Regions from separate parts of the Rahnella sp. WP5 genome, predicted to be linked through region 2. Evidence: predicted binding sites of a transcription regulator. Region 2 holds the regulator's gene; each other region holds the start of a gene.

Region 1 (9,835 bases), on a different contig from region 2:
AATCGACAACCCTTTGATAAAAAGCCACAAACCGGTGTTTTATAATCAAATTCCGATACTTATTCTTTGTTGCTATGAGTCTTTTCAATCGACGTCAGGATACCGCGCAGGATGTTTAATTCCTGAGATTCAGGTCGTGCACGGGTAAACAGACGGCGTAATTTGCTCATCACCTGCCCCGGATGTGCCTGACGAATAAAGCCGGTTTCCAGCAAGGTTTTTTCCAGATGCTGATAAAAACGTTCGAGATCGTCGACCAGTGGATACGGTGTCTCTTCATATTCAATCTGCGGTTTTGCTGCTTCCAGCAAAGCCAGATGTGCGACGCGTACTTCATAGGCAATAATCTGCACAGCCATCGCCAGATTCAGCGAGCTGTATTCAGGGTTTGCCGGAATGCACACGTGATAGTTACATTTTTGCAGTTCTTCGTTGGTCAGCCCGACGCGTTCGCGGCCAAACACCAGCGCCACCGGCGCGGTTTGTGCGGCTTTCGCACTGTGCTCACCGCACTCGCGCGGTTCAAGCATCGGCCAAGGCAGTGTGCGGGAACGTGCGCTGGTGCCGATCACCAGACTACAGCCCGCCAGCGCTTCATCAAGCGTATCAACAATTGTCGCGTTACCGATGACATCACTGGCTCCGGCAGACAAAGAGATAGCCTGAGAGTCAGGTTTTACCAGCGGATTCACCAGATAAAGGCTTGATAAACCCATGGTTTTCATAGCACGGGCGGTAGAGCCCATATTGCCAGTGTGGGACGTTTCTACTAATACAATGCGGATATTGGGCAGCATAGGAACTCTTAGCCAGACGGAAAATCACAACAGCCTAACACAACGGTAGTTAATTTTCAGAACCCCTGCTATACTGCGCGCCGTTTCCCGTATTCCCGTTCTTTAACATCCTAGTTGGAAGATATCCATGCATCCGATGCTCACCATCGCCGTGCGCGCTGCGCGCAAGGCCGGTAACCTGATTGCCAAACATTACGAAACGCCAGACTCTGTAGAATCTACACAAAAAGGTACCAACGATTTTGTTACCAACGTAGACCGCGATGCAGAACACATGATTATCGATGTTATTCGCAAATCCTATCCAAAACACACTATCATCAGTGAAGAGTGTGGCGAGCTGGAAGGCGAAGACAAAGACGTACAATGGATTATCGACCCGCTGGATGGCACTACCAACTTCGTTAAACGCTTCCCACATTTCGCTGTTTCTATCGCCGTGCGCATCAAAGGCCGCACTGAAGTCGCGGTAGTTTACGATCCAATGCGTAACGAACTGTTCACCGCGAGCCGTGGTCAGGGCGCACAGTTGAACGGTTACCGTCTGCGCGGTACTAACGCGAAAGATCTCGACGGCACCATTCTGGCGACCGGTTTCCCGTTCAAAGCAAAACAACACGCAACCAGCTACATGAATGTGGTTGGCAAACTGTTCACCGAATGTGCAGACTTCCGCCGCACCGGTTCTGCTGCGCTGGATCTGGCCTACGTGGCCGCTGGCCGCGTTGACGGTTTCTTCGAAATCGCCCTCAAGCCCTGGGATTTCGCCGGCGGCGAACTGCTGGTTCGTGAATCCGGCGGCGTGGTGACTGACTTTGTTGGCGGCCACAACCACTTCTCGTCAGGCAACATCGTTGCCGGCAACCCACGCGTCGTTAAAGGTATTCTGATGACCATGCGTGATGAACTGAGCGAAGCGCTGAAGCGTTAATTCCGCTGAGTATCAGTTAAAAAAAACGGACGTCCTTTCGGGCGTCCGTTTTTTTATGTCTGTTGTTTATGTACAGGAGGTTATCCCCTGAATGGCCCGCCGGTTATCGGCGAAACATCACCGCCGCCGGTGCTGAAGAGCAAAATGCCCGCCACCAGCAGCACAATTCCGCCGGTCAGCGCCAGCAGCGACCAGGTGATCCGCTGCCACGCTGCAGGCGTGCGGGTTGCGCTTAGTTTCACCGCCAGCGCACGGCTGTAAAACACTAGTACGCCAATCAGCGAGACGGTCAGCGACGTGCCGATAGCCATCGTAATGGCTGAAATCACGCCCCAGTTGTAGACGCCAATCACTTTGGAAAACAGCAACACCATGATCGCGCCGGAACACGGGCGTAATCCCATCGCCAGCACAATCGCCACCTGCGTGCGCAAATCTCCGCCCGCCTGAAGCTGCTGATCGTTTGGCACATGCTGATGGCCGCAACCGCAATGTTCGTCGTGGACATGCGTTTCATTGCCCATTGGCGACAGGCTGTGGATTTTCATGGCGTGAACCGGACGCAAACTTTTGATGGTTTGCCACATCCGTTTAAGCGCCCGCCAGCACAACAGCAACCCCAGCAACATCACCAGAATGAAACTGCCCCGCTCCATCCAGAAACTGCTCTGATGCAGCTGACGCGAAGACAGTTGCAGCACGCCGAGCACCACACTGACCAATAATATTGCCACCAGCCCCTGCACAATCGCCGACGCGAAGGTCAGCTTCAGGCTGTTTTTCAGTCGCGAAGGATGCGTCGCCAGATAGGTGGTGATAACGATTTTGCCGTGCCCCGGCCCGATGGCGTGGATCACGCCATAAATCAGGCTAAAACCGGCCAGCGTCATACCCGCCTGCATCGGATTTTCTTTCACCTGCCGCAGCAGACCCGCCAGTTCCTGATGTAACTCCCGCTGCCAGATAATACTGCTGAGCAAAATACGCGGCCAGTAATGGATTAAGAGGGAAGCGCCGCCCGCCAGCAGCAACAGAAATACTGCCAGCGGCCAGAGATCGCGCCAGGACAGGGTTTTCGATGGCGTGGAGATTAATGACATTCCAGCGTGACCTTCTGAGCAAATTGCTGACCAAGATCCATGTCTTCCGGCGGGGCATCAGCCTTATCGAGTGACAGGGCATAATTTTGCAGCGAGGCATCCGGCTTCGGCGTAAACAGTGCCAGCGTACAGCGTTTTTCCAGCGCCGGTGGCAGATGCAACGCGGTTTTGTCTTTATAGGTCATATCGACAAAATACGAAGGATCAAAAGTGGAGAATTCCATCGGTTTGCCTTCCAGCCCTTGCGGTTTGGCCAGCGGCAGGACGAATTCCAGCACTGCCTGATCGCCCTTACGGGAAAGCTGATACTCACTGGGCAGATCCAGATATTTCACCGGTTTTCCGTCACGATAGAAATCTGTGAAGTAATGCTGACTCAGCACCCGCGCCATGACTTCGGCCGCCAGTTTCTTCCAGATATCAGACCCCGGCTTGGCGTTCTGTGCGTCGTACAACAAATCTGCCGAGGTGATTTCATCCATCGTCCAGACCATTTTCAGCCCGGTCAGCGAGGTTTCATTCGCCACGAGCGTGGTCTGCATATCAATAAAACTGTGCGGGTGCGCCAGCACCGTTGCGGGCAGACAGAACAGCGCAACGCCCAGCCATTTGGCGTAACGGGAGAAAGGCCGGTTCCGGGCCTGGTGTAACGTCATTTCCATATCAGGCGCCATTATATTGTTACTAAGTAACAGTATTTTGCTGTGCATTTAACCGGTCGTCAAAAATATCTGTGATCTGAGTTGTAAGCCGGAGTAAAAGCCAATCCCCGCGCCTTATTGCGGGCATTCGCTTTGCTATGCTTGACTAATAATTTCAGGCGATACCTTTTCGGCAGGTGATATGAATCCAGAAAAACAGCCCTCCCCTGCGCTTTCCGCTTCGCAACGCCGTTGCCACGTGTTGCTGATGCTGTACGCGCCGCTGACGGCGGTTCAGCTGGAGATCATCAGCGAAATTAACGGCGTCGGGTTAGACATGACGTGGGAAGATCTGGCGGAAGTGACCTGCGAAATTCAGCGGATCCATCAGCTTGATGTGCTGCAGTACAGCGAAAAAGAATGCCGCATTCAGGGCGATACGCTCGCTCAAAGGTTGTGTTTATTTCAGGGCTTGCGCCGTACATTGCGCATTTCACCGGACTTCGTTTCCCGCCATTTTATTCCCTGGCTGCATATTGCCTTCGAAGGCCAGGCCTGCCCGAAGGCTGCTCTGCGCACCGACATTCTTGGCATGATGCTGGAAGACTGCGGCGCGTTATTACCCAAACCCCTGAGCGGACACGACCGCCAGCTGATGCTCATCTGCCTGCAATACTGTCTGTGGCAAAACAATGGCCCGACCGGCTTACGCTTCACCGAACAACAGCGTCGCTGGCTGCGCGAAAAGCCCGAATATCCTGCCGCCCGCGAACTGTTTATTCAGTTACAGGAACTCAGCAACGGCCGGCTGGATGAGTGCGAATGTGAGTTTTTCACCCTGATGTTACGTATGCTGAAAATCCACAGTTATCAGAGTTCCGGTTCGACGGAAGATCAGCGGCTGTTATTAGAAATTGAAAATATGGTGGCGCGTTTTCAGGATATCGCCGGGATGAAATTCAGCAGTTACGAAGGGCTGGTCGGCCAGCTTTTCGCCCATCTGGGCCCGGCGATCGAACGCTGTCATTTTGGCATCGGCATCGACAATCTGATGCAGGAAGAAGTGAACCGCATGTATCCGCGTCTGGTGCGAACCACCCGCGAGGCGTTGCAGGGTTTCGAACACGAATATCTGATTACGCTTTCTGAGGATGAAATCGGGCTGGTGGCGATCACTTTCGGAGCGTGGCTGATGCAGGGTAATGCCTTGCAGGAAAAACAAATTTTGCTGCTGACGCACGACAATCCGCAGCTGGAAGAAGCGGTCGAGCAGCAAATTCGCGAAGCGACGCTGCTGCCGCTGAACATTAAATATCAGACGCTGGCGGATTTCTATAAATTCGGTGCGCCGAGTGGCGTAGCGCTGATTGTCACCCCTTACGCCACCCGCAGCACCGACGCCGACCCGCTGGTGATCCACACGCAACTACCGCTGGCCAAAGAGCAGCGTAAACGTATCCGCTCGCTGCTCGAAGCCCCCTAACGGGCTGACGTCACCGGCGCTGACGGCGTAACCACCGGACGCAGGAAAATCGCCGGCACCGCCAGCAGCGCCATCACCCAGAACAATCCGGCATGCAGATGTTCGAACAGGAAACCGGATACCATGGTCATCACGGCCACGCCGCCCCCCATCGCCAGTGCGGAATACACCGATTGCAGGCGGATCACCTGATCACGTGGTCGTGCAGCGATAAATCGCATGCCCGCCAGATGGCAAACCGTAAACGTGCCACAGTGCAGAATCTGCATCACAATCAGCCACGGCAACGCGGTAAACGCCCCCATCATTCCCCAGCGCACCACGCCACACACGGCCGAAAGCAGCAGCAGATCCCGCGCTGACCAGCGGCTGAACAGCTGTTTACTAAAGGTAAAGACCAGCACTTCCGCCACGACGCCCAGCGACCACAAATAGCCGATGGTCGTGGAAGAATAGCCCACGTCCTGCCAGTAAATTGCACTGAAACCGTAATACGCCGCATGGGCGCCCTGCAACAGCGTCACACATAACAGGAAACGCCAGACTGGTTTTTCGCCAAGCAACGCTTTCCACGAAATACCCGGCGCACCGCTGGTACGCGGCTCTCCCACCGGCTTCACGCTCGGGCGCAGCAACATGCCGAGCAACATCGCGGCCACGCCTGCGGTCAGTGTGTACAAAATCGCCTTATGACCGTAGGCCTCAACCAGCTTGCCGGTCACCGCTGATCCAATCACGAAGGCAATGGAGCCCCAGACACGCACCTTGCCGTAATCCATATTGATCTGGCGTTGCAACGTGCCTGCCAGCGCATCGGTCAGCGGCACCAGCGGACCGAAAAACAGACTGAAACCGGCAATGTTGATCATCAGCCACGCCCAGCCGTTGCCAAACCAGAACCCGACGGCAAACGCCAGCGTAAGCAGCGCCAGAATACGCAAACCGGTGATGAGGTAAGACGGGTCTTTGATGGACGGAGAAATGATTAACGTGCCAAGAAAACGGGCGACCAGACCCGCACCCAGCAACAAGCCGATGCTTTCGGAGGAGATCCCCTCACCTTTAAGCCACAGGCCCCAGAAAGGAAGAAAAATACCGTAACTGAAAAAATAGGTGAAATAACTGAGTGCAAGCCAGCGCGTGGAACGCAATTCCATAAATCCTCCGGTGTGAGGCCAATACTTTGACAAAGCTCACAATCGCTAGCAATCCGCAGACGCTTTCATACTCCCGTAATGTCTGCCAGCTCACAAATTCTGATACATGCCCATAAAAAAACCCGCCGTAGCGGGTTTTAGCAGCTTAACGGCTTCGCAAATATTACGCGTAAACCGGGAAACGTGCACAGATGTCGAGAACTTTCTGTTTAACGCGTTCGATCGTTGCTTCGTCGTTCACGTTGTCCAGCACGTCACAGATCCAGCCAGCCAGTTCGCGCACTTCAGCTTCTTTGAAACCACGACGGGTCACAGCCGGGGTACCGATACGCACACCAGAGGTCACAAACGGGCTCTTCGGATCGTTAGGTACGCTGTTTTTGTTCACAGTGATGTTAGCGCGACCCAGAGCGGCATCGGCTTCTTTACCGGTCAGATTTTTATCGACCAGATCCATCAGGAACAGGTGGTTGTGCGTACCGCCGGAAACCACTTTGTAGCCGCGTTCCAGAACCACAGCCACCATTGCCTGTGCGTTTTTAGCCACCTGCTGTTGGTAAGCTTTGAACTCAGGTTCCATCGCTTCTTTCAGTGCTACCGCTTTACCGGCAATCACGTGCATCAGCGGGCCGCCCTGACCACCCGGGAAGACAGCAGAGTTCAGTTTTTTGTAGAACTCTTCGTCGCCGCCTTTCGCCAGAATCAGACCGCCGCGTGGGCCAGCCAGCGTTTTGTGCGTGGTGGTGGTCACGATGTGTGCGTGTGGAACCGGGTTCGGGTAAACGCCCGCAGCAATCAGACCGGCAACGTGTGCCATGTCAACGAAGAAGTAAGCGCCAACGCTGTCGGCGATTTCACGCATTTTTGCCCAGTCAACGATACCGGAGAATGCAGAGAAGCCGCCGATGATCATTTTTGGTTTGTGCAGTTCGGCCTGACGTTTCACGTCTTCGTAATCGATGTCGCCGCTTTCGTCGATACCATAAGGCACCACGTTATACAGTTTACCGGAAAGGTTAACCGGTGAACCGTGCGTCAGGTGACCGCCATGGCCAAGGTTCATCCCCAGAATGGTGTCGCCCGGTTGCAGCAGTGCGGTATACACCGCGAAGTTTGCCTGTGAGCCGGAGTGCGGCTGAACGTTGGCGAAATCTGCACCGAACAATTCTTTTGCACGGTCGATAGCCAGTTGTTCAACGATGTCGACGTACTCACAGCCACCGTAATAACGTTTGCCCGGGTAGCCTTCTGCATATTTGTTGGTCAGTTGCGAACCCTGAGCCTGCATGACACGCGGGCTGGTATAGTTTTCTGACGCAATCAGCTCGATATGTTCTTCCTGACGAACAACTTCTTTTTCCATTGCTGCCCACAGCTCAGCATCATAATCGGCAATGTTCATTTCACGCTTTAACATCCGCATCTCCTGACTCAACAAACTAAAAATAAACGCCCCTTCCGGGTTCTGCGCCACAGTGTAAATGTTTAAGCGGCCTTCGGATAGGGTCAGTTTGAGGTTTTTAGGCAAACGATTGGCTCCAGATACAGCAAGGCTTTGATCTGCGAACATCTGTCCATAATCAAGGGATAAATATTCACCTGAACATGTACAAATTTCAGCTTTGTGACTCAGCCCCTGTCGGGAAAAGCCCTTACCCCTTTAGGGGGTGTTTACAGAAATAGTGGGTTTATATAAGATGCATTTAAAATACATGTTTAAATAAAATCATCACAGACAAGGTGTTCACCATGCTTGATTCAGCCACTATCGCCACCGTTAAATCCACTATTCCGTTGCTCGCTGCAACCGGTCCGAAACTGACCGCACACTTTTATGACCGTATGTTTGCGCATAATCCCGAACTGAAAGACATCTTCAATATGAGCAACCAGCGCAACGGCGATCAGCGTCAGGCGCTGTTTGATGCCATCTGCGCTTATGCCGCCAATATTGAAAATCTGGCGGCGCTGCTGCCTGCCGTGGAACGCATCGCGCAAAAACACACCAGCTTCACCATCCAGCCTGAGCAATACAATATTGTCGGCGCTCACCTGCTGGCAACGCTGGATGAAATGTTCAGTCCGGGTCAGGAAGTGCTGGATGCATGGGGCAAAGCCTATGGCGTGCTGGCGAATGTGTTTATTAACCGTGAAACCGAGATTTATCAGGACAGCGCAGAAAAAACGGGGGGCTGGCGCGGCACGCGTGAATTCCGCATCGCCGAAAAACAACCGCAGAGTGAACTGATTACCTCTTTCCTGCTGGAACCTGTCGACGGTAAACCGGTGGCCGACTTTCAGCCGGGGCAATATCTGGCGGTATATATCCGCGATGCCTCACTGGAAAATCAGGAAATCCGCCAGTATTCCCTGACCCAGGCACCGAACGGCAAAACCTACCGCATCGCGGTAAAACGCGAAGGGCAAGGTGCCGTATCCAACTTCCTGCATAATTTTGCGCAGCCGGGCGACATCATTCATCTTGCTGCCCCGCACGGTGATTTCTTTATGGATATCAGCGATACCACGCCGGTGGCGCTGATTTCTGCCGGTGTCGGCCAGACGCCGATGTTGGGTATGCTCAATACGCTGGCAGAACGCGGACATCATGCGCCGGTACAATGGCTGCACGCGGCTGAAAACGGTGCCGTGCACGCATTTGCCGGTGAAGTGACAAGCGCGCAGAAAAACCTGCCGCAACTGGAAAGCCATGTCTGGTATAACCGGCCACAGGCAAATGATTTACCCGGTGAAGATTTTCAGTATCAGGGGCTGATGGATCTGAGCAAAGTCAGCGCACAGCTGAGCGATCCGGCGATGCATTTCTACCTGTGCGGTCCGGTCGGCTTTATGCAGTTTGCAGCCAAACAACTGCTGGGGATGAACATCAGCGAAGCCAACATTCATTACGAATGTTTCGGTCCGCACAAAGTGATTTAATCCCTGCACGAAAAGAAAAGGCTGACACAGAATGTCAGCCTTTTTTATTGCTGTTCAGTACAGATTAATGACGACGTCGGCGACGTACAAAAAACAGCGCAATCAACAGGATAACCACCAGTCCCGCAATGCCCATGCCCCAGTGCGCCAGTTCAAGCAACGGCGAAGGTTTGCCACCTGCGCGCAATTCTTTCACGCGGTCAGATGTCACTTTCGCCTGATCGTTACCAAACTGCCGCAACAACTGATTGCTCAGCGTAGCGACCTGCGTATCCGACAGTAAATGCTCAAACGCTGGCATCGCGACATCTTTGCTTTCCGGCCCGCGCTGCACGCCATGCAAAATAACCATCACCAGGTTGTCGCTGTTCAGGTGCCCGAGCGCTGTATTATTGATCAGCGATGGCAGGCCACCGTCCTTGCTGCCACGGCCGTCGGGCTGATGGCAACTGGCACAATAGCCATCATAAACCTGCCAGCCAGTCATTTTATCGGCATCAGCCGGACGCGGAACACCACGCAAAGTATCGACATAATTCGCCGGTGATCCGAACTGGTCTGTAGCTCTCGCCTGCCCTTGCTGACTGACCGGCGTGGTCTGTTTCAGCCACACGGCAATGGCCTGCAAATCGCTGTCACTCAGATGGCTGAGGCTATGGTCGATCGCTTCCGCCATCGGCCCTGCCGCCTGCGCTTTACCCGGCGCGTGACCGGTTTTCAGGTAACCGGCGATCTCACCGGTGCTCCAGTTGCCAATCCCGCTGACCGCATCCGGCGTAATGTTCG
Region 2 (9,835 bases):
TTTGTTGTCGGGATCTGCCGTGGTGGCGATGCCGCATTTACTGACCAGTTGCATTTTTTCGCGCAAAGAGGGGTTAAGACGCAACGCCTCACCAAATGCCGCTTCGCACTGATAGCCGCCATAAATATCTGCATGATCGACTGTCGTAATGCCCATTTCAATGTGCTGTTCCATGAACGCCAGAACCTGTTGCGGCGTCATGTTCCATTCCATCAGCCGCCAGTAACCACAAATCAGCGTTGAAAATACCGGCCCTTGCGGAGAAATCGGGGTGTATGCTTCCATTGTGAATCCCTTATATTTTCGATTTTCGACCCACAGAATACACAACGCCCGTGGTGCTGTATTGATGCGACGCGCAAGAATTGTCAGGAAGCGGACCGCCGTCACGATGGCGATAAATGACAGGTGAAATCAGAACAACTCCGGTTGCTGCGGCAAGGGTTCGTCCGGCTGTTTTCCTGCACGTTGCTGACGCTGCAGGCGTTGCTGACATAACCGCAGCACATGGCGTTTTTCTGTGTCAGTCATTTTTATCCAGCCGAAACGCTCCTCGCGGCTGCGCAGGCAGCCACGGCAATAACCGCGTTCATCAGCCTGACAAATGCCACGGCATGGACTGGGGATGTCAAAAAATTCGAGCTGCTGAGCCACACACCCTCCGCAAATAACGGTGAACATTTATTCAAGACGCTTTCCTGCTATCCCGCAAGGTAATTTACGTCTTATGTTTCATTCTTCAAATATCTGCAACACAGACCTGCTACCGTCCGTTTAGCCGTTTTCACCTGTCGGAAAATGGCCCTACTGTTTCGCAAGCCCTCACCAAGAAAACAGAGGTTTGCCCTCACCTCAGCCGGCACCCGCCGGCTCTTTTTCAATCTTTTTTGCCCTTAAAGTATGGATGCAAACCTGAAATCAGGATGCGTTTGGTGAAAAAGCACCGTGCGCGTAGTCACAAACAGGTCAGATGCGATAGAAAGGTGGCATTAAGAAAGGGTCGGGTGACGTGAAAGTTATCCATGAACGTCTTACCGATCAGTCCATTAACGTCGGAGTTATTGAAATGACCAAGCTTTTCACCCCCATTGTTGTCGGTAAAAACACGTTGTCTAACCGTGTCTTTATGGCACCGCTTACCCGTCTGCGCAGCATCGAACCGGGTGACATCCCTACACCGCTCATGGGCGAATATTACGCACAGCGTCACAGTTCTGGCCTGATCATTACTGAAGCCACTCAGGTTTCATTCCAGGCGAAAGGGTATGCCGGCGCACCTGGCCTGCATACGCCGGAACAAGTCGCTGCATGGAAAAAAATCGTGGACGGCGTACATCAGAAAGACGGACGCATTGCGGTTCAGCTGTGGCACACCGGACGTATCTCGCATAACAGCGTTCAGCCTGACAACCAGACACCGGTCGCGCCTTCGGCCGTCAACCCGAACACGCGGACCAGCTTGCGTGATGAGCAAGGTCACGCCATTCGTGTCGATTGCCCGACACCGCGTGCCTTAGCGCTCAGCGAAATTCCGGGGATCGTGAATGATTTCCGTCATGCTGCCGCCTGCTCCGCCGAAGCTGGTTTCGATTACATCGAACTGCATGCCGCGCACGGCTATCTGCTGCATCAGTTTATGTCTCCGGCGTCCAACCTGCGTGAAGATGAATACGGCGGCAGCATTGAAAACCGTACCCGTCTGACGCTGGAAGTGGTTGATGCTGCCATCGGGGCTATTGGCGCTGAACGTGTGGGCATCCGCATTTCGCCAATGGGTCCCTTCAACGGGCTGGATAACGGCGAAGATCAGGAACAGGCGGCTATCTACCTGCTCGATGAACTGAACAAGCGCAAACTCGCTTACCTGCATATCTCCGAACCGGACTGGGCTGGCGGCAAACCTTACTCCACGGAATTCCGGGCAGTGATCCGTGCGCATTATCAGGGTGTGATTGTGGGGGCGGGTGCTTACACCGCAGAAAAAGGCGAAGAACTGATCGAAAAAGGTTATATCGATGCCGTGGCATTTGGCCGCAGCTATATCGCTAACCCTGATCTGGTTGAGCGCCTGAAATCTCATGCGCCTCTCAACGAACCCAAACCGGAAACTTTCTACGGCGGCGGTGCGCAAGGCTATACCGATTATCCGACACTGTAATAATTAAAAAAGAGTGATTCACTCCTTGCAGCAGAAGAGGCCCTCCTTCTGCTGTTTTTTTTGGTCAGTCATTCAACAAGCCGTCGCCGTAATACAGACAAAACGGCGGCTATCAGTTAGGCTTGACCCGTTAACTCTCATCCTGCAAATAAAGAGGAACCTATGCGTTTACTCCACACCATGCTTCGCGTTGGCGATCTGCAACGTGCTATCAGCTTCTATACCGATGTTTTAGGTATGCGTTTGCTGCGTACCAGCGAAAACACTGAATATAAATACTCTCTGGCTTTCGTCGGTTATACCGAAGAAAGTGAAGGTGCAGTGATCGAGCTGACCTATAACTGGGGCGTCGACAGCTACGACATCGGCACGGCTTACGGTCATATCGCATTGGGCGTTGATAACGTCGCGCAAACCTGTGATGACATCCGTAATGCAGGGGGGAAAGTGACCCGTGAAGCCGGCCCGGTCAAAGGCGGATCTACCATTATCGCGTTTGTAGAAGATCCGGACGGCTATAAAATCGAGCTGATCGAATCCAAACACGCAGGTCAGGGGCTGGGGAATTAATCTTCCCCGAACACTGACAGGGGCGCAATCGCGCCCTTTTTTATTGACCCATTTTTGCCACAACCCTGCAAGTGGCGGCAAAATTTGCCATAATGCGTGCTGAATTCGATGAAGATAAGAAACTAATGGCCGAGAATAGTGACATTAACGCCCTGAGAGGCCGTTTTCGTGGTTTTTATCCCGTGGTTATCGACGTAGAAACCGCCGGATTTAATGCCAAAACCGATGCGCTGCTGGAAATTGCAGCCATCACCCTGAAGATGGATGAGGACGGCTGGCTGCAAAGCGATGAGACCGTGCATTTCCACGTCGAGCCCTTTGAAGGCGCGATACTGGTGCCGGAAGCCCTGGCGTTTAACGGTATCGATCCGACCAATCCGTTACGCGGTGCAGTCAGTGAATATGAAGCCCTGCATGAGATTTTCAAAGTCATCCGTAAAGGGATGAAAGAGCAAAACTGTAACCGCGCGATCATCGTGGCGCACAACGCCAATTTTGATCACAGCTTCCTGATGGCAGCGGCTGAACGTGCCGGACTGAAACGTAATCCGTTCCACCCTTTTGCCACGTTTGATACCGCCGCATTAAGCGGGCTGGTGCTTGGGCAAACGGTGCTGGCAAAAGCCTGTATCAGCGCGGGCATCGTCTTTGACAGCAGCCAGGCACATTCTGCGTTGTATGACACCGAGCGCACAGCCGAGTTGTTCTGCGAGCTGGTCAACCGCTGGAAACGCTTAGGCGGCTGGCCTCTGGCGCTTTCAGACGAAGAAGTCGAAGACGAAACAGCATCGGAAGAAAATCAGCAATAACAACTTTTGCACCGAACTGAAGACAAAAAAAGAGCGACATCATGTCGCTCTTTTTACTTTCCGGCCGAAAAACCGTTAGTCTTCTGTCGTATTACTCTCTTCAGAAGATTTGTATTTCTCAGCGGTTTCTTTGATCAACTGCTGCAGTTCGCCGCGCTGGAACATCTCAACCACGATGTCGCAGCCGCCAACCAGTTCACCGTCAACCCACAGTTGCGGGAACGTTGGCCAGTTAGCAAATTTTGGCATCTCAGCACGGATGTCCGGGTTCTGCAGGATATCCACGTAAGCGAAACGCTCGCCACAGGCTGAAAGCGCCTGAACAGCCTGAGCGGAGAAACCGCAGCTTGGCAGTTTTGGCGAACCTTTCATGTACAGCAGAATCGGGTTTTCAGAAACTTGCTTCTGAATTTTTTCAATTGTTGGAGTGGTCATTTCTTGCTTCCTCAAGCCGGTACAGGCTGTCACGATCATTACTCTTCACGCGCAGCATAAAGAGACGGTGCGCAATCACAATACCTTCTATTGTAACGATGGCAGCCATCAGATAAAAACGCCATTTTTTGTGGGGTCTTTCTCAATACTGGCATTTTATTTAACAATCTTTAATGTGTGCGCTCAGGCTCACATCTTTAAACATTCATTGAGAATAACATTTTTGACGTTCACCGATAACGCCAGATTTGCAAAATTCCATTCTTTAACTCAAATATTAACACCATGAAAAGTGGTTATTTTTTTGACTAAAAATGGCGGTTATTTCGACATAAAAAAAGCCATTAACTTTTTCTCACAATATGATCTAGAATCGAGTCAATTCGTGCTTTTTTGTCAGGTTCTTTTAGGCAATACTCTGACATCCCTGATGTTTAACCTACCACTCATGGTAACGAAGCTATGCGCTTACTGTTCACGCTTTTTGTGCTGCTCTTTACCCAGCTATTTCTGAATATGGCACATGCATCGCCGCAGACACGTGTTTCTGCCGATCAGCGTAAAAGCCATGTTAATCAGGCTGCACCTGAAGAACGGCGAAAGCGAAAAACGGTGGCCGCGAAAACCAGTAAAAAAACTAAAATCGCGCCAGTGACAGAACAAAAAATTCAGGACAAGAATTCGAAGAAGAAAGTTAAAAGCACCGAACTGGCTAAACGAAAGACCACGACGGAGAAAAGTGTCAAAACGACCCGGGCCGAAAGTAAAAAAGAAAAGACACTGAAGACCACGCGGGCCGAAAGCAAAACAGAGAAACACGTCAAAACCCGTTCACTCGCGAAAAACAGCACAGAAAGGGTCAGTAAAAAAGAAGCGTATGGCCGGCACCGTAAAGGTAAAAAGCCTGAAGAAGACAGCAAACCGATTACGCTAAGTGCAACGCATAAAAAACGCTATCAGCATGCCCAGCAAACGGCGATGACCAAACTGATGCATCAGGTAGGAAAACCGTATCGCTGGGGCGGAACCTCGCCGAATACCGGTTTTGATTGCAGCGGCTTAGTCTATTACGCCTACAAAGATTTGATCCGTATTAAGATGCCACGCACAGCGAATGAAATGTATCACCTGCGCGATGCGGCTCCGGTTAAACGCGGCGAACTTGAAAGCGGTGATCTGGTGTTCTTCAGAATCAATAACCGCGGCGCAGCAGACCATGTTGGTGTTTACGTGGGGAACGGCAAGTTTATTCAGTCTCCAAGAACGGGCGAAGACATTAAAATCACCTCTCTCGGCGACGATTACTGGCAAGATCATTATGTGGGTGCACGCCGGGTAATGACGCCGAAAACGATCCGATAATAAACAATTCGTTAAGTCTGAAGTTTCGCTAATCAGCCATTGAATAGCATTTAACGAAGAGTTTCTGCAGGGAAGAGTATCGGCGGTAACGGCCACTGCGTAAAATTGAAAAGGGCGATTCCTGTAACAGGAATCGCCCTTTTTTATCGCGGTTCACTTACTGAATCAGTTCATCACCGCAGTGAAGCTGAAAGCGATAATCATAAGCAAAGCGCATACCGTGGTGATCAACGATAATTTCAGGTTGCTGTCCATCAAACCCCCTTTCGGATCAAATTGTGGCATTTTTTAAGCCACACTAATTGTGTGCCAACGCATTTTCGCATAATTAACATTTAAAATCTTGTGCTGAATGACAATGTATCCCTGAGAATTTTACTTCCACTTTCCTGCATTATAAGAGAAAATTGTCGGTTAACACGCCTGTGTGCCGGTTGATTTCACCCGAGAGTATTTCACGCCTCATTCTGAAGAATCCACCCAACGATTTCACTGCCCTTTTAGAAGCCAGCAGTGAGATCCACGCAAGCAAACGATTAACATAATGCTAACGTGCTGAAACACGTGAGTTCAGGAGTCATTGTTTACATGGCAACGATTAAAGATGTCGCAAAGCGCGCTGGCGTTTCCACTACAACCGTGTCGCACGTCATCAATAAAACACGTTTCGTCGCCGAAGAAACCAAAGAAGCGGTTCTCCTTGCAATCAAAGAGTTACATTACTCGCCGAGTGCTGTAGCCCGCAGTCTGAAGGTCAATAACACCAAAACGATCGGTCTGCTTGCCACCTCCAGCGAAGCGCCCTATTTTGCCGAAGTGATTGAAGCCGTAGAAAACAGCTGCTTCTCCAAAGGCTATACGCTGATTTTGTGTAACTCGCATAATAATCTGGAAAAACAACAAGCCTACCTGCAAATGCTGGCGCAAAAACGCGTCGATGGCTTGCTGGTGATGTGCGCGGAATATCCTGATGAGTTGCTCAATATGCTCGAGGAGCACCGTTCGATCCCAATGGTGGTCATGGACTGGGGCGAAGCGCGTAAGAACTTCACCGACAGCATTATTGATAATGCTTTCGAAGGGGGTTACATGGCCGGGCGTTATCTGATTGAACGCGGTCATCGTGATATTGGGGTGATCCCGGGCCAACTGGCACGTAATACCGGCGGTGGCCGCTTCCAGGGTTTTGTGAAAGCACTGACTGAAGCCAATATTCCGCTGCGTGACGAATGGGTAGTTCAGGGCGATTTCGAGCCAGAATCGGGCTATCAGGCGATGCATAAAATTCTGATGCAGAAGCACCGCCCGACTGCCGTATTCTGTGGTGGCGATGTGATGGCAATGGGCGCAATCTGTGCCGCAGACGAACTGGGCCTGCGCGTTCCTCAGGATATTTCCGTGATCGGTTACGACAATGTGCGTAACGCCCGCTACTTCTCCCCCGCGCTGACAACCGTGCATCAGCCGAAAGAACGTCTGGGTGAAATGGCCTTTACCATGTTGCTGGACAGAATTGTCAGTAAGCGTGAAGAGTCTCAGACCATTGAGGTGCATCCGAAACTGGTCGAACGCCGTTCCGTAGCCGATGGTCCGTACCGCGATTACCGCCGTTAACAGATATCGAACGCCTGCAGATGCAGGCGTTTTTTTTCTAATCGCGCAGCCATTCCTGATTCATGGTTTCTGTATCGCCCATATATTCCAGCAACCAGGCCAGCGAGGGTGACGGATTGCTTTGATCCCATGTCAGGCAACACGGGCTGTCGGGAAACGTATTTTCCAGCGTCAGCACCTGCAACTTTTTCTGTTCTATCCACGGCGTGACGCGATGAACCGGCATCATACCCACGCATAAGCCCTCGGTCAGGCATTCCAGCGCGCAGGTCCAGTCTGGCACGACCAGCCGCCGCTGGTTATCCAGCGTCCATGTATCCCGCTTAGGCAATGTCCGGGAGGTGTCTTCCAGACAGAGTGCAGGATAAGGCCGCAACTCATCATCATTCAGCGCGCCGGATAACTGCGCAAGCGGATGTTGCGGGCTGACGACGCAATGCCAGTCCATAAATCCCATGTCACGAAAACTGAAGCCCCCGCCAACCGGTATCGCGCGTGTAGCACCGATCGCCACGTCTGCCCGCCCGTCAACCAGCGCATCCCAGACACCATTAAACACTTCTGAGTGAATAATGAGTTCGGTGTCCGCAAAATGGCGGTAGAAATCGAGCACCAGACGCCGTGTCCGTGCGGGTTTTACAATCCGGTCAACCGCCACACGTAATTCGCCGCGCCAGCCGTTCGCCACCTGCTGACACTGCCGGCGCGTGGCTATCATTTTTTTTGTCAGAATCCGCGCTTCATCGACAAAAACCTTTCCCGCAGGCGTCAGTACCACGTCACGATGGCGACGTTCAAACAACGGCACGGCCAGCCACTGCTCAAGCTGACGGACGGTATAGCTGATAGCAGAAGGCACGCGGTGCAAATCTTGCGCTGCCGCACTAAAACTACCCGTTCTTGCCACGGCATCTACCACTTCAAGGGCGTATTCTGACCACATAATTCAGCCTTCAATATTTTTGATAGCAGAGTGCAAATATTAGCGTTTCACAAGCCTGTTATCAAAGCGTTAAACTCCGCCTCCGGTATGTAATCTGCATCACATCATCTGCAATAAATAAATTAACGAGACGATAATGAAACCCTCCTTTGGATTTATGCTCTATCTCGCGGGACTGAGCATGCTGGGCTTTTTAGCCACTGATATGTATCTGCCTGCGTTCAGCGCCATGCAAACCAGTCTGATGACCAGCCCCGGGATGATCAGCGCAAGTCTGAGCATTTTTCTCGGCGGATTTGCTCTCGGTCAGTTGTTATGGGGGCCGTTGTCAGACAGGATCGGCCGTAAACCGGTATTGCTTCTTGGTCTGACACTGTTTGCGGTCGGTTGTCTGGGCGTTATCTGGGTTGAGAATGTACGCGCCCTTCTGGCCCTGCGCTTCTTACAGGCGATGGGCGTTTGTGCCGCCGCAGTCACCTGGCAGGCAATCGTTGTTGACCGTTTCTCTGCCGATGTGGCAAAAAAAACCTTCGCCAGCATTATGCCGTTAGTGGCTCTTTCTCCGGCACTGGCACCATTACTTGGTGCGTGGGTACTCAATCATTTTGACTGGGAAGCCATTTTTGCTCTGCTGACCGCAGTCGCCGTCGTCCTGGTGCTGACGACGCTGACTCTGCGTGAGAATAAACCTGCAAAACAAGCGAAGGCTGATAAAACAGGGTTTGCGACGTTACTGAAATCGCCTGTTTACAGCGGGAATGTCATGATTTATGCCGCCTGTTCAGCCGGATTCTTTGCGTGGTTAACGGGTTCACCGTTTATCCTGAGCGACATGGGTTATTCACCCGGTGCCATCGGGCTGAGCTATGTCCCGCAGACTATTGCTTTCCTGCTTGGTGGTTTTGGTTGCCGTGTTGTGATCAGCAAGCTGGACGGTAATAAAATTCTGCCATGGTTACTGGCGGGTTACGGCGTCAGTATGGTGACTTTGTTCTGTGTTGCCATGTTCACGGATGCCGGGCTGATTAGCCTGCTGCTCCCTTTCTGTCTGATGGCTTTGGTGAATGGTGCAACCTACCCAATTGTTGTCGCAAATGCATTAATGCCGTTTCCTGCTAATACAGGCAAGGCGGCAGCATTGCAAAATACGCTGCAGCTCGGGCTGTGCTTCCTTGCCAGCTTGCTGGTTTCCGCATTTATTGTGCATCCGCTCATGGCGACAGTCACGATCATGCTGTCTACACTATTGTTGGTAGTTTTGGGCCGCTGGCTCTCTTTGCAGCATGAAAGCCCGCAAGACAATGGACAGGAATCAGAGCAGGAAGCTCAGACAAGGCATGCTAATTAATAGTGATAATACCCTGATGTAACAGTCACTTAACGGGCATTTTCATTCATCACGATTAACTATTGAGAATGCCTGCCAGCGAGCCTATACTCAACAAAACCAAATAAAATAGCACTTTTACAAAACTTTTATCACATACTTAAGCCAGACGCGCGGACAGTGTCACACTTATTTTTTTGTACTTTTTCAAGGATGATTTTCCTGCACGTCTTACGGCGCGCAGGCGTTCTTCTTAATTTCCTCTGTTGGTGTCGAATATCGGGCGAGGCGCTAGTCGTCTGTTCTCATAAAGACCTGCAAAAATAGCCTTTGCTTTTCCCGGCAGGTTAATAAGTCAGAAGAGAAAGTGATGGAGAAGCTATGAGTTCATCGTGTATAGAAGATCAAAGCATTCAGGACAATCAGTGGTACCGGATCGCCAGTGAAATGCTGGCGATGGCAGATATTCAGGTAAACGGTAATCGTCCTTTCGACCTTAAAGTAAAAAACACTGACTTCTTTAAGCGTGTTTTACAGGAAGGTTCTCTGGGCCTCGGTGAAAGTTATATGGACGGTTGGTGGGAATGCGACCGTCTGGATATCTTTTTCCAGCGCGT
Region 3 (9,835 bases), on a different contig from region 2:
TCAGCCTTCGTTGTGCATCTCAAGGTTTTCAGCTTCCTGCTGGCCACGCAACGCCTGAGCGTCGTCATTGCGCAGGGCTTCGAGGTATTCCAGATAGTTCTGGTCAACGTCTTTGGTGACGTAAACACCATCGAAAACTGAACATTCGAATTTCTCGATATCCATATTGTCTTCTTTCACTGCGGCGATCAGGTCGCTCAGATCCTGGAAGATCAAGGCATCAGCACCAATTATCTGGTTGATTTCACTGACTTCACGGCCATGGGCAATCAGCTCGTTCGCGCTTGGCATATCGATACCGTACACGTTCGGGAAACGAATTTCCGGTGCCGCAGAGGCCAGATAAACACGTCGCGCTCCGGCTTCACGCGCCATCTCAACAATCTGTTGAGAGGTGGTGCCACGCACGATGGAGTCATCCACCAGCAACACGTTTTTATCACGGAATTCAGCGCGGTTAGCATTCAGTTTACGGCGTACAGATTTACGGCGTTCCTGCTGGCCCGGCATGATAAAGGTACGGCCGACATAGCGGTTTTTCACAAATCCCTGACGGTACGGTTTATCCAGGATGCGGGCGATTTCCAGCGCGATATCGCAGGAGGTTTCCGGGATCGGGATCACCACGTCAATATCCAGGTCTTCCCATTCACGGGCAATTTTCGCGCCCAGCTTTTCACCCATACGAACTCGGGCGCTGTAGACGGAAATTTTATCGATGAAGGAATCCGGACGCGCGAAATACACGTATTCGAACAGGCACGGATTGTACTGCGGGTTCTCGGCACACATACGGGTGAACAACTGACCTTTTTCGGTGATATACACCGCTTCACCCGGCGCAACGTCGCGCAGGAACTCAAAGCCCAGCGTATCGAGTGCCACACTCTCAGAAGCCACCATGTACTCATTACGGCCATCTTCCAGCGTACGTTTACCAATAACCAGCGGACGGATACCGTGCGGGTCACGGAACGCCAGCATGCCATGACCGATAATCATCGCCACACACGCGTAGGCACCACGGATTTTCAGATTCACTGCGGCAACCGCAGCAAAAATGTTGTCAGCTTCCAGCGGGTAATGCTGGAAACGATCCAGTTCACTCGCCAGGATATTGAGCAGAATCTCAGAATCGGACGTGGTGTTCACATGACGGCGCTGACCTTCAAACAGGTTGCTGCGCAATTCGTGAGCATTGGTCAGGTTGCCGTTATGGGCAAGGGTAATGCCGAACGGAGAGTTGACGTAAAAGGGTTGAGCTTCTGAAGCGCTGGAACTGCCAGCCGTTGGGTAGCGCACATGGCCGATACCCATGTTGCCCTGTAAGCGTTGCATATGGCGGGCTTCGAAAACATCCTTCACCAGGCCATTCGCTTTACGTAAACGGAAGTTATTATTCGCGTCGATGGTGGTGATGCCTGCGGCATCCTGACCACGGTGTTGTAACACCGTTAACGCGTCATAAATCGACTGGTTTACCGGCATGAAACCGGCGATACCGACAATACCGCACATGTTGTCTTTTCCTCTTCAGCGCTGCCAAAACTAAATATGTTTTGGCAAGAAACTCGACGTGCTCTGCAGGTAGTCAAAGAACCACCTGATGATATAACTGAACTGTGGGATCAACTGGGATTGTTTCCAGTCTTCACTTTGCGAAAAACCGGTAAAAGTATCGAGGAAGAACAGCATCGCGGAGACAATTAACACCCCGCGCAGTGCGCCGAAGCACACACCTAACACCCTGTCAGTGCCGGACAACCCGGTTCTTTCAACCAGTGAACCAATCACATAGTTGACAATTGCACCTACGATCAACGTCGCGATGAACAAGATGGCAATTGCGATCCCGTTTCGAACTAACTCATCTTCGAAACGTGTGAAGTAGATGGCGAGGTAAGGGTAATAATGGCTGGCAACAAAAAAGGCGCAAGCCCAGGTTACCAGCGATAAAGCCTCACGAACAAAGCCACGGATCAAACTGACTAAAGCAGAAAATCCGATAACCGCAATAATGACGTAATCAATCCAGACCATTAACTATTCCAGTGTCTAATCCAGTCACATCTGCCCCGGCATCCAGTTCGCGGCGAATTCTAACAGAAAAAGAAAACGTTTGCGTAGGGGAAATCAGCCGGTCAGACAAATTAATAATAGCGATTAAAAAAACCTCAATCGCAGCATAAACCTATAAAAATCCAACCAGAGGATCTTATAGAAAAAGGGCACAAATCGCTTGTGCCCTCCGTGGTATTTTTTATGTTTTAACGACTCCCTCCCCTGCGAAGGGGAGGGTTGGGGTGGGGTATTAATGGCAACGTTGAATCTGGCGTTGCCCGCTAAACCCCCTCCCCGCCTCCCCCTTCGCAGGGGGAGGAGCAAAGTCAGTGTGCGGAGTATGCGCGAACCTGCCCACCCAATCCGCTCAGCTGTTGCAGTTGCGGAAGTGACGCTTCGAGTTTTTGCTTCGAGGCATCCGGGCCGACGTACAGGCGCGTGATCTGCCCCTGTACCGGTGTTGCAGGCACTGTGTAAGCACGGAAACCAGACAACCGCAAATTCGCCACAATCTCATTGGCTTTGGCGGCATTTTTCAATGCGCCAAGCTGCACCACATAAGACTGCCCTGTCGGCGCTTTTTCTGCCGGCGCAGCCTTCGGCTGTTCAACCGGTTTTGGCTGTTCAGCAACGGCCTTCGGTTGCTCAACCGGTTTTGGCTGTTCGACCGGCTTCGGTTTCACCGTTGGCTTCGCTTCCACCATCGGTTTCGGTTCGATCACTTTGGGTTTTTGAGGAGCAGGCTGCACCGTTTTTTTCTGCTCAGGCAGTGTGGTGACCGGCGGCGCTTCTATCGTGGTATTACCCGGCGCCACATTGCCATGATTGGCGGCGTTGGTGTTATTGGCAGGACTTGTATCGTCCTGTTCACCATTCATCATCTGATCGGCACCTTCCGGCGGCTGAGCAGGCAAAGATTGCGTGACCGGTGGCACCGAGTCCTGTTCCTCAACATCACCCGGTTTTGGCACCAATGGAATAGACGCAAATTCGTCTTCGTAATGCTTTTTCTTGCCGTCGAGTAAACCAGGCAAAATGATGACACCCAGTGCCACCAGAATGACCGTCCCGACCAGACGATTTTGAAACTTACTTGCCACTGGTTTTCCCCGTGTCTATAGCATCCATTACGTGAGCTACGGTATGGAACGAGCCGCAGACAATCACAATATCCTGAGGAGCCGCCTCCTGCATAGCCTGTTTCCAGGCAGACTCCACATCATCAAACTGGCGCGCCTGCGGCAGATGGACGGTCAGTTCTTCGACACTGGCCCCGCGCGGGCCTTCCAGCGGCGCGCAATACCATTCATCCACCTGCGGCGACAGGCAAGCCAGCGTACCGGCAATATCTTTGTCTTTCAACATTCCGACGACGGCACGCACTTTGCCACCCTTTCGCGGCTGTTCCGCCAGACGTCCGGCCAGATACGCTGCCGCATGCGGATTGTGCGCGACATCCAGGATCAGCCGCGGCGATTCACTCACCGTCTGGAAACGTCCCGGCAAAGCAGCGCGCTGTAAACCGCTGCGCAACGCGGCTTCAGGAATATCCAGTGTTGAATAATGCAGTGCAGCCAGCGCGGTCGCGGCGTTAGCCAGCGGTACATTCGGCAACGGTAAACCTTCCAGCACGTTAACCTCATTACCTTCTTCCCGCGCTGCCCAGCGCCACTGTCCGGCATCCGCAGAAAAATGCCAGTTCACATCGCGGCGGTGTAAATCCGCATGTTTTTCCTGCGCAACCGCAGCAATGGATTGTGGCATATCCGGCTCACCAACCACGGCCGGTTTACCGGCGCGGAAAATACCGGCTTTTTCGCGGCCAATGCTTTCGCGGTCAGATCCCAGCCAGTCGGTATGATCCAGCGCAATACTGGTGACGACAGCCACGCTGGCATCGACAATATTAGTCGCATCCAGACGACCGCCCAGCCCGACTTCAAGTATCACCACATCCAGCTTAGCCTGTTTAAACAGCTGCAACGCCGACAATGTGCCGTATTCAAAGTAGGTCAGCGAGATATCGCCACGGCCAGCTTCCAGCCCCGCAAAAGATTCGCAATGCGCAGATTCCGCTAATTCTTCCCCCTGAATACGGACACGTTCAGTGTAGCGCACCAGATGCGGGGAGCTGTAAACGCCCACACGGTAACCCGCCGCCATCAGGATGGATTCCAGCGTCGCGCAGGTGGTGCCTTTACCATTGGTTCCGGCCACGGTGAAAACCAGCGGCGCTGGCGTCAGTAAGTCGAGTTTGGCGGCAACCGCTTTGACCCGGTCAAGGCCAAGCTCAATAGCCTGAGAGTGGAGATGTTCAAGATAATAAAGCCACGTGGCCAAAGGCGACGTGGCTTGGGGAATAAGTTGATTTTGCATGAGTCCCGTTCAACCTTGTCAGGTTCACTTCGACACTACATCACCAGACTGTGACAGCAGGCAATGCCCTCTTTGTCAGATCACACCAACAGAGTAAAAGCACGGCTGTCTGTTTTGCAGAAAAACAGTGTGGGCGGCACAACACGCGGTGGCCGCCCGAATAACTGACCGGCGTTTACCCTGTTCGATCAGGCATCCTGGTTGTCAGCGGCAGAACCGTTGACAGCAACATGGACGTCAGCCACTTTCGGCTCCGGTTGCCCGGTCAGTTTCGCCAGAACGCTGCCCAGTTTGGCGCGCATTTCCGGACGACGTACGATCATATCAATCGCACCTTTTTCGATCAGGAATTCACTGCGCTGGAAGCCCGGCGGCAGTTTTTCACGAACGGTTTGCTCGATAACACGTGGACCGGCAAAACCGATCAGCGCCTTCGGCTCCGCGACGTTAATGTCACCCAGCATTGCCAGACTGGCAGAAACACCGCCCATCGTAGGGTCAGTCAGTACAGAAATGTATGGCAGGCCACGTTCCTGTAACTTCGCCAGTGCTGCACTGGTTTTCGCCATCTGCATCAGCGACATCAGCGCTTCCTGCATACGGGCGCCGCCACTGGCAGAGAAACAGACCAGCGGGCAGTTATCTTCCAGTGCCTGCTCAACGGCACGCACAAAACGTGCGCCCACGACGGACGCCATTGAACCGCCCATGAAAGCAAATTCAAACGATGCGACCACGATTGGCATGCCAAACAGCGTACCTTTCATGACGACCATGGCGTCTTTTTCGTTGGTTTCTTTTTGTGCTGCAACCAGACGATCTTTGTATTTCTTGGAATCTTTAAACTTCAGAACATCTTTAGGCTCAAGCTCACTGCCTAACTCAATCTCACTGCCCTCGTCCATGAAAGTGGACAGACGCATACGCGCGGTAAGGCGCATATGGTGGTCGCACTTAGGGCACACCATGAGATTGCGCTCAAGCTCGGCGCGGTAAAGGACCTGCCCGCAGCTGTCACATTTAGTCCAGACGCCCTCAGGAATACTTGCCTTACGGGTTTGCGAGTCAGTGCTCTTACTAAGAATTCGTTCAATCCAGCTCATCGATAACCTTTCTGTTTGAACCCGGCCGAAGCCAGTCCGCTGTTCATGCTGTAACAAGTCCCCTGAAACCTACCCAAAATCGCCTGTGTACGGGGTGATAAAAAACCTCACACACCGCGCCACAGAAGGGTTGTTCGCAGGAACAGACCATAAATTGTCGCTCATTAAACCATAACGGCCAGACACTGTGGATAAAAAACTGGTCCTACCCTCAGGTTTAATGCCTTAAATTTTAAAGCGCTTGCGTAAAAAACGTACGGAATTAATCCTGTTGACGCTTTTCTTTGGCCGCTGCGCGTTTGTGCCGCCAGATTTCAATCACACCCGGCAGGATGGAAACCACAATGATTGCCACGATCAGTAATTTCAGATTTTCCTGAACAATCGGCAGATCGCCGAAAAGGTAGCCAGCATAGGTAAATAACAGCACCCAAACCAGTGCACCAATCACGTTATACGCAGCGAAATGGCGGTAAGACATATGCCCCATACCGGCCACAAACGGTGCAAACGTGCGGACGATCGGCACGAAGCGCGCAAGAATAATCGTTTTGCCGCCATGTTTCTCGTAAAACTTATGCGTCTTGTCCAAATAACTGCGACGGAAAATCTTTGAATCAGGATTACTGAACAGACGTTCACCAAATACCCGTCCGATAGTGTAGTTCACCGCATCGCCGAGTATCGCCGCAATCGCCATCAGGAACGCCATCAGATGAACGTTCATGTCGTTGCCCGGCAACGCCGCCAGCGCACCTGCTACGAACAATAATGAGTCACCCGGCAGGAAAGGTGTCACCACCAGACCGGTTTCGCAGAACAAAATCAGGAATAAAATGCCGTAAACCCAGATGCCATACTGCGCAACCAGCTCCGCTAAATGCACATCAATATGCAAAATGAAATCAATGACAAAGTGAATAAAACCCATTTGATTTTCCACCTCTTTCCGGTTTAACAGCCCATTTAAACAATCGCTTGATCCGTTCCTTAATCTTCGAGGAACAGGGGTCCCATATTCACCTGAGGCAGCGCAAATTTCTCAGGGTAATCCACGCAGACCAGATATAACCCTTCAGGCTTGCCCGTAGCTGCCGCAAGATTGCGATCTTTCGCTGCCAGTAGTTCTCCCATCCAGCCAACAGGCTGATTACCGGCACCGATTTCCACCAGGCTCCCCACGATATTGCGCACCATGTGATGAACAAACGCATTAGCCTTGATATCGACCACCACATAGCTGCCGTGACGGCTCACATTCACATGCATCACATAACGCCACGGCGTACGCGACTGGCACTGTGATGCACGAAAAGACGTGAAATCGTTCTCACCCAGCAACGCCTGACCGGCAAGCTGCATTTTTTCGACGTCGAGCGGCATGTGAACATGGGTCACGCCGGCATGCAAAATCGCTGAACGGTAACGGTTGTTATAAATAACGTATCGATACCGGCGGGCGGTGGCGCTGAAACGGGCATGAAAATCCTCGCCCACATTCGCACACCAGCGCACAGCGATATCTTTGGGCAAATGGGTATTCACCCCCATCGTCCACGCCGCGTCTTTGCGCAGCACCGGCGTGTCAAAATGCACTACCTGCCCCGTTGCGCTGACGCCTGCGTCAGTACGCCCGGCGCAAAACACGACGATCGGGGCATTGGCCACACGGCTCAGTGCTTTTTCCAGACACTCCTGCACGCTGGCGACGCCCTGCTGACGCTGCCAGCCAAAATAGGCACTGCCGTCATATTCAATGCCTAACGCCACACGTCCGGCAACCGGTGCGGTGCTGACGTCAGCGATCACTTCATCGGACATAATCAGTACCAGTACTCGTTAATCAGCTTCTCGGCAGTTTCCACCGCCATCAGTGCGCCGCCAAAACGGACGTTGTCAGCCACTGACCAGAATTGCAGTAACTCAGGAATGCCGTAGTCATTACGGATACAACCGATGCTCAGATTGGCATTACCGGACGCATCGCTGACCTGCGTCGGGAAATCATCTTCATCGCTCAGATTAATATCATCAATGCGTTCGAGTTCAGCGCGCGCTTCTTCCGCTGACAGCGGACGCAAACCTTCCATATGAACCACCTGCGCGTGACCGTAAAACACCGGCGACTGCACACAACTGACAGAAATCGGCAGCCCATCGTCCTGCAACACTTTGCGAACCTGATCCACCAGGCGGCGTTCCTGACGCACACTGCCCTCTTCATCACTGACCAGCGGTAACAGGTTAAACGCCAGTTGTTTGCTGAAAATGCCCTCTTCTGCCGGAATGCCGTTCAGCAGACGGGCGCTTTGCCCGGCCAGATCGTCAACCGCGGCTTTGCCCAGCGCAGAAACGGAAAGCAACGAAGTGACATGCAGACGCGACAAACCGGCCTGTTCGGTCAGTGGTTTGATGGCGGTCAGCAGTTGGCTGGTCAGGCTGTCGGCCACGGCCACGATATTGCGGTTGCGGTAATGAGACAGTGCGTCAGGGTTCACGCCCGGCACCACCAGAGGAATATCGTGTTCAAGAGAGAACAGGCCGCTGCTGTCGATGACCAGACAGCCCTGATTTGCCGCTTCTTCGGCATACAAGGCAGAAGCCTCAGAACCCGCAACAAAGAACGCCAGTTGAACCTGCGACCAGTCGAACTCAGATGCCTGTTGTACGCGCAGACTTTTGCCGTTAAAACGCACGGTCTTACCGGCGCTGCGTTCACTTGCCAGCGGGAAGAGCTCACCAACCGGGAACTGACGATCAGCCAATAATTCCAGTAACGCATCACCGACTGCGCCCGTTGCGCCAAGCAGCGCAATATTCCAGCCATCAGACATGTTGGTATTCTCCAGAAAATAAAAGTACAAAATACAAGGGGCGATGATGATCACCGCCCTGTTTGCAAACGTGTTATCACACCACTCGCGGCGAAAAAACTTAAGGCCGTTTTAAGCAGTGGCTAACTGGCTGTTAAAGCCCAGTTTTTTCAACACACCGGCGGTCGCCGCATCGTCGCAAATCACCCGTAAAGATGACCACTCACGACGTTCTTCATAGAACTTACGCAGCTTGTCGAATTCGCCCGGTTTTCCGGCGACACGGCGCAAAGGCCGGTCATCGCGGCGCACATCATACACTAAGTGAATAAGACGCAGCAGTTTGGCTTCGCTCAGCGCGCCACTCAGCGTCACTTCGGCAAATTCAGGCGCAGGGAGTAATGATTCCGGCGGCACCGTTTGTGGCTGACCGATAAACTGACTGAATGCTTCGAACACCTGTGTGGTGCCGCGTGCTTTCCCTTCCAGGCTGTAACCGGCGATATGTGCCGTGCCGATAGCAACTTTATCCAGCAACGCTAACGACAAATCAGGTTCCGGTTCCCAGACATCCAGCACAGCCGTCAGTTTTTTGCTGCCACTCAGTGCGTCGAGCAGCGCGGCGTTATCCACTACCTCACCACGACAGGCGTTAATGAGGATCCGGTCAGCGGGCAGACGCGCCAGTAAATCCGCATCCACCAGATGATGTGTGGCATAAGGGCCGGACATATTCAGCGGCGTATGGAACGTCAGGATATCGGCTTCAGCGACCAGCTTCTCAAGCGGCCAGAATTCACCGGCATCACCCCGATCGGCTCGCGGCGGATCGCACAATAACGTGCGTACACCCAGCGCTTCAAGGCGGGTATTCAGACGTGAACCGACGTTACCGACACCAATGATCCCGACCGTTTTATCGCGCAGATGGAAACCGTCGCGCTGAGCAAGGATCAGCAAGGATGAGAAAACATATTCCACCACGGCAATGGCATTACAGCCGGGCGCGGCCGAGAAACCAATCCCTGCGCTGGCAAGCCATGCATCATCAACGTGATCGGTGCCCGCCGTGGCGGTACCCACAAATTTCACCGGTTTTCCCGCCAGCAAACTTTCGTTCACTTTGGTCACAGACCGCACCATCAACGCATCGGCATCATTCAGGGCATCTTGCGGGATAGGACGGCCAGGTACGGCCTGCACGTTCCCCAACCGGCTAAAAAGCTCGACGGCATACGGCATATTTTCATCAACCAGGATTTTCACGTTTGTCTCCGGCAGCATGGCCTAAAGAAAGAATAGAAAATAAAGAGGGCATTGATTTTGCCACGATACCGGGCCAGATCCCAACTTTCAGGGCACAGGTTTACCTGTCGTTACGAAAACGCTGCGGCGTGGTGCCGGAAACCTGCTGGAACATGGCGATAAATGCCGAAGACGAGCTGTAGCCCAGATCAAGCGCGACTTCCTGCACCGTTTTCC

The links. The regulator PurR, encoded in region 2, represses purine synthesis genes. The targets are predictions, from matches to a motif close to CANGCAAACGTTTGCNTG.
Region 1: a site for PurR is predicted at 7,631-7,648, ahead of glyA (serine hydroxymethyltransferase). Genes of this name have one in related genera too.
Region 3: a site for PurR is predicted at 2,109-2,126, ahead of cvpA (colicin V production protein). Genes of this name have one in related genera too.

Annotation. Positions count from the first base shown of each region.
Region 1 is NZ_KN050720.1:748,855-758,689, forward strand. It holds gene trmJ (tRNA (cytosine(32)/uridine(32)-2'-O)-methyltransferase TrmJ) at 60-797, opposite strand; gene suhB (inositol-1-monophosphatase) at 925-1,728, shown strand; gene EX31_RS20565 (nickel/cobalt transporter) at 1,809-2,828, opposite strand; gene EX31_RS20570 (DUF1007 family protein) at 2,819-3,484, opposite strand; gene csiE (stationary phase inducible protein CsiE) at 3,672-4,952, shown strand; gene EX31_RS20580 (3-phenylpropionate MFS transporter) at 4,949-6,109, opposite strand; gene glyA (serine hydroxymethyltransferase) at 6,273-7,526, opposite strand; gene hmpA (NO-inducible flavohemoprotein) at 7,859-9,049, shown strand; gene EX31_RS20595 (c-type cytochrome) at 9,114-9,835, opposite strand, start outside.
Region 2 is NZ_JQJR01000014.1:18,899-28,733, forward strand. It holds gene EX31_RS13795 (aldo/keto reductase) at 1-285, opposite strand, end outside; gene EX31_RS13800 (DUF1289 domain-containing protein) at 415-654, opposite strand; gene EX31_RS13805 (alkene reductase) at 1,061-2,158, shown strand; gene gloA (lactoylglutathione lyase) at 2,321-2,728, shown strand; gene rnt (ribonuclease T) at 2,821-3,537, shown strand; gene EX31_RS13820 (Grx4 family monothiol glutaredoxin) at 3,613-3,972, opposite strand; gene EX31_RS26500 (hypothetical protein) at 3,953-4,081, opposite strand; gene EX31_RS13825 (C40 family peptidase) at 4,435-5,334, shown strand; gene EX31_RS26555 (cytochrome bd-I oxidase subunit CydH) at 5,500-5,619, opposite strand; gene purR (HTH-type transcriptional repressor PurR) at 5,923-6,948, shown strand; gene punR (DNA-binding transcriptional activator PunR) at 6,986-7,891, opposite strand; gene punC (purine nucleoside transporter PunC) at 8,028-9,239, shown strand; gene cfa (cyclopropane fatty acyl phospholipid synthase) at 9,600-9,835, shown strand, end outside.
Region 3 is NZ_KN050720.1:544,874-554,708, forward strand. It holds gene purF (amidophosphoribosyltransferase) at 1-1,518, opposite strand; gene cvpA (colicin V production protein) at 1,549-2,040, opposite strand; gene dedD (cell division protein DedD) at 2,388-3,161, opposite strand; gene folC (bifunctional tetrahydrofolate synthase/dihydrofolate synthase) at 3,151-4,437, opposite strand; gene accD (acetyl-CoA carboxylase, carboxyltransferase subunit beta) at 4,626-5,540, opposite strand; gene EX31_RS19595 (DedA family protein) at 5,803-6,471, opposite strand; gene truA (tRNA pseudouridine(38-40) synthase TruA) at 6,531-7,361, opposite strand; gene EX31_RS19605 (aspartate-semialdehyde dehydrogenase) at 7,364-8,374, opposite strand; gene pdxB (4-phosphoerythronate dehydrogenase PdxB) at 8,486-9,619, opposite strand; gene EX31_RS19615 (AraC family transcriptional regulator) at 9,720-9,835, opposite strand, start outside.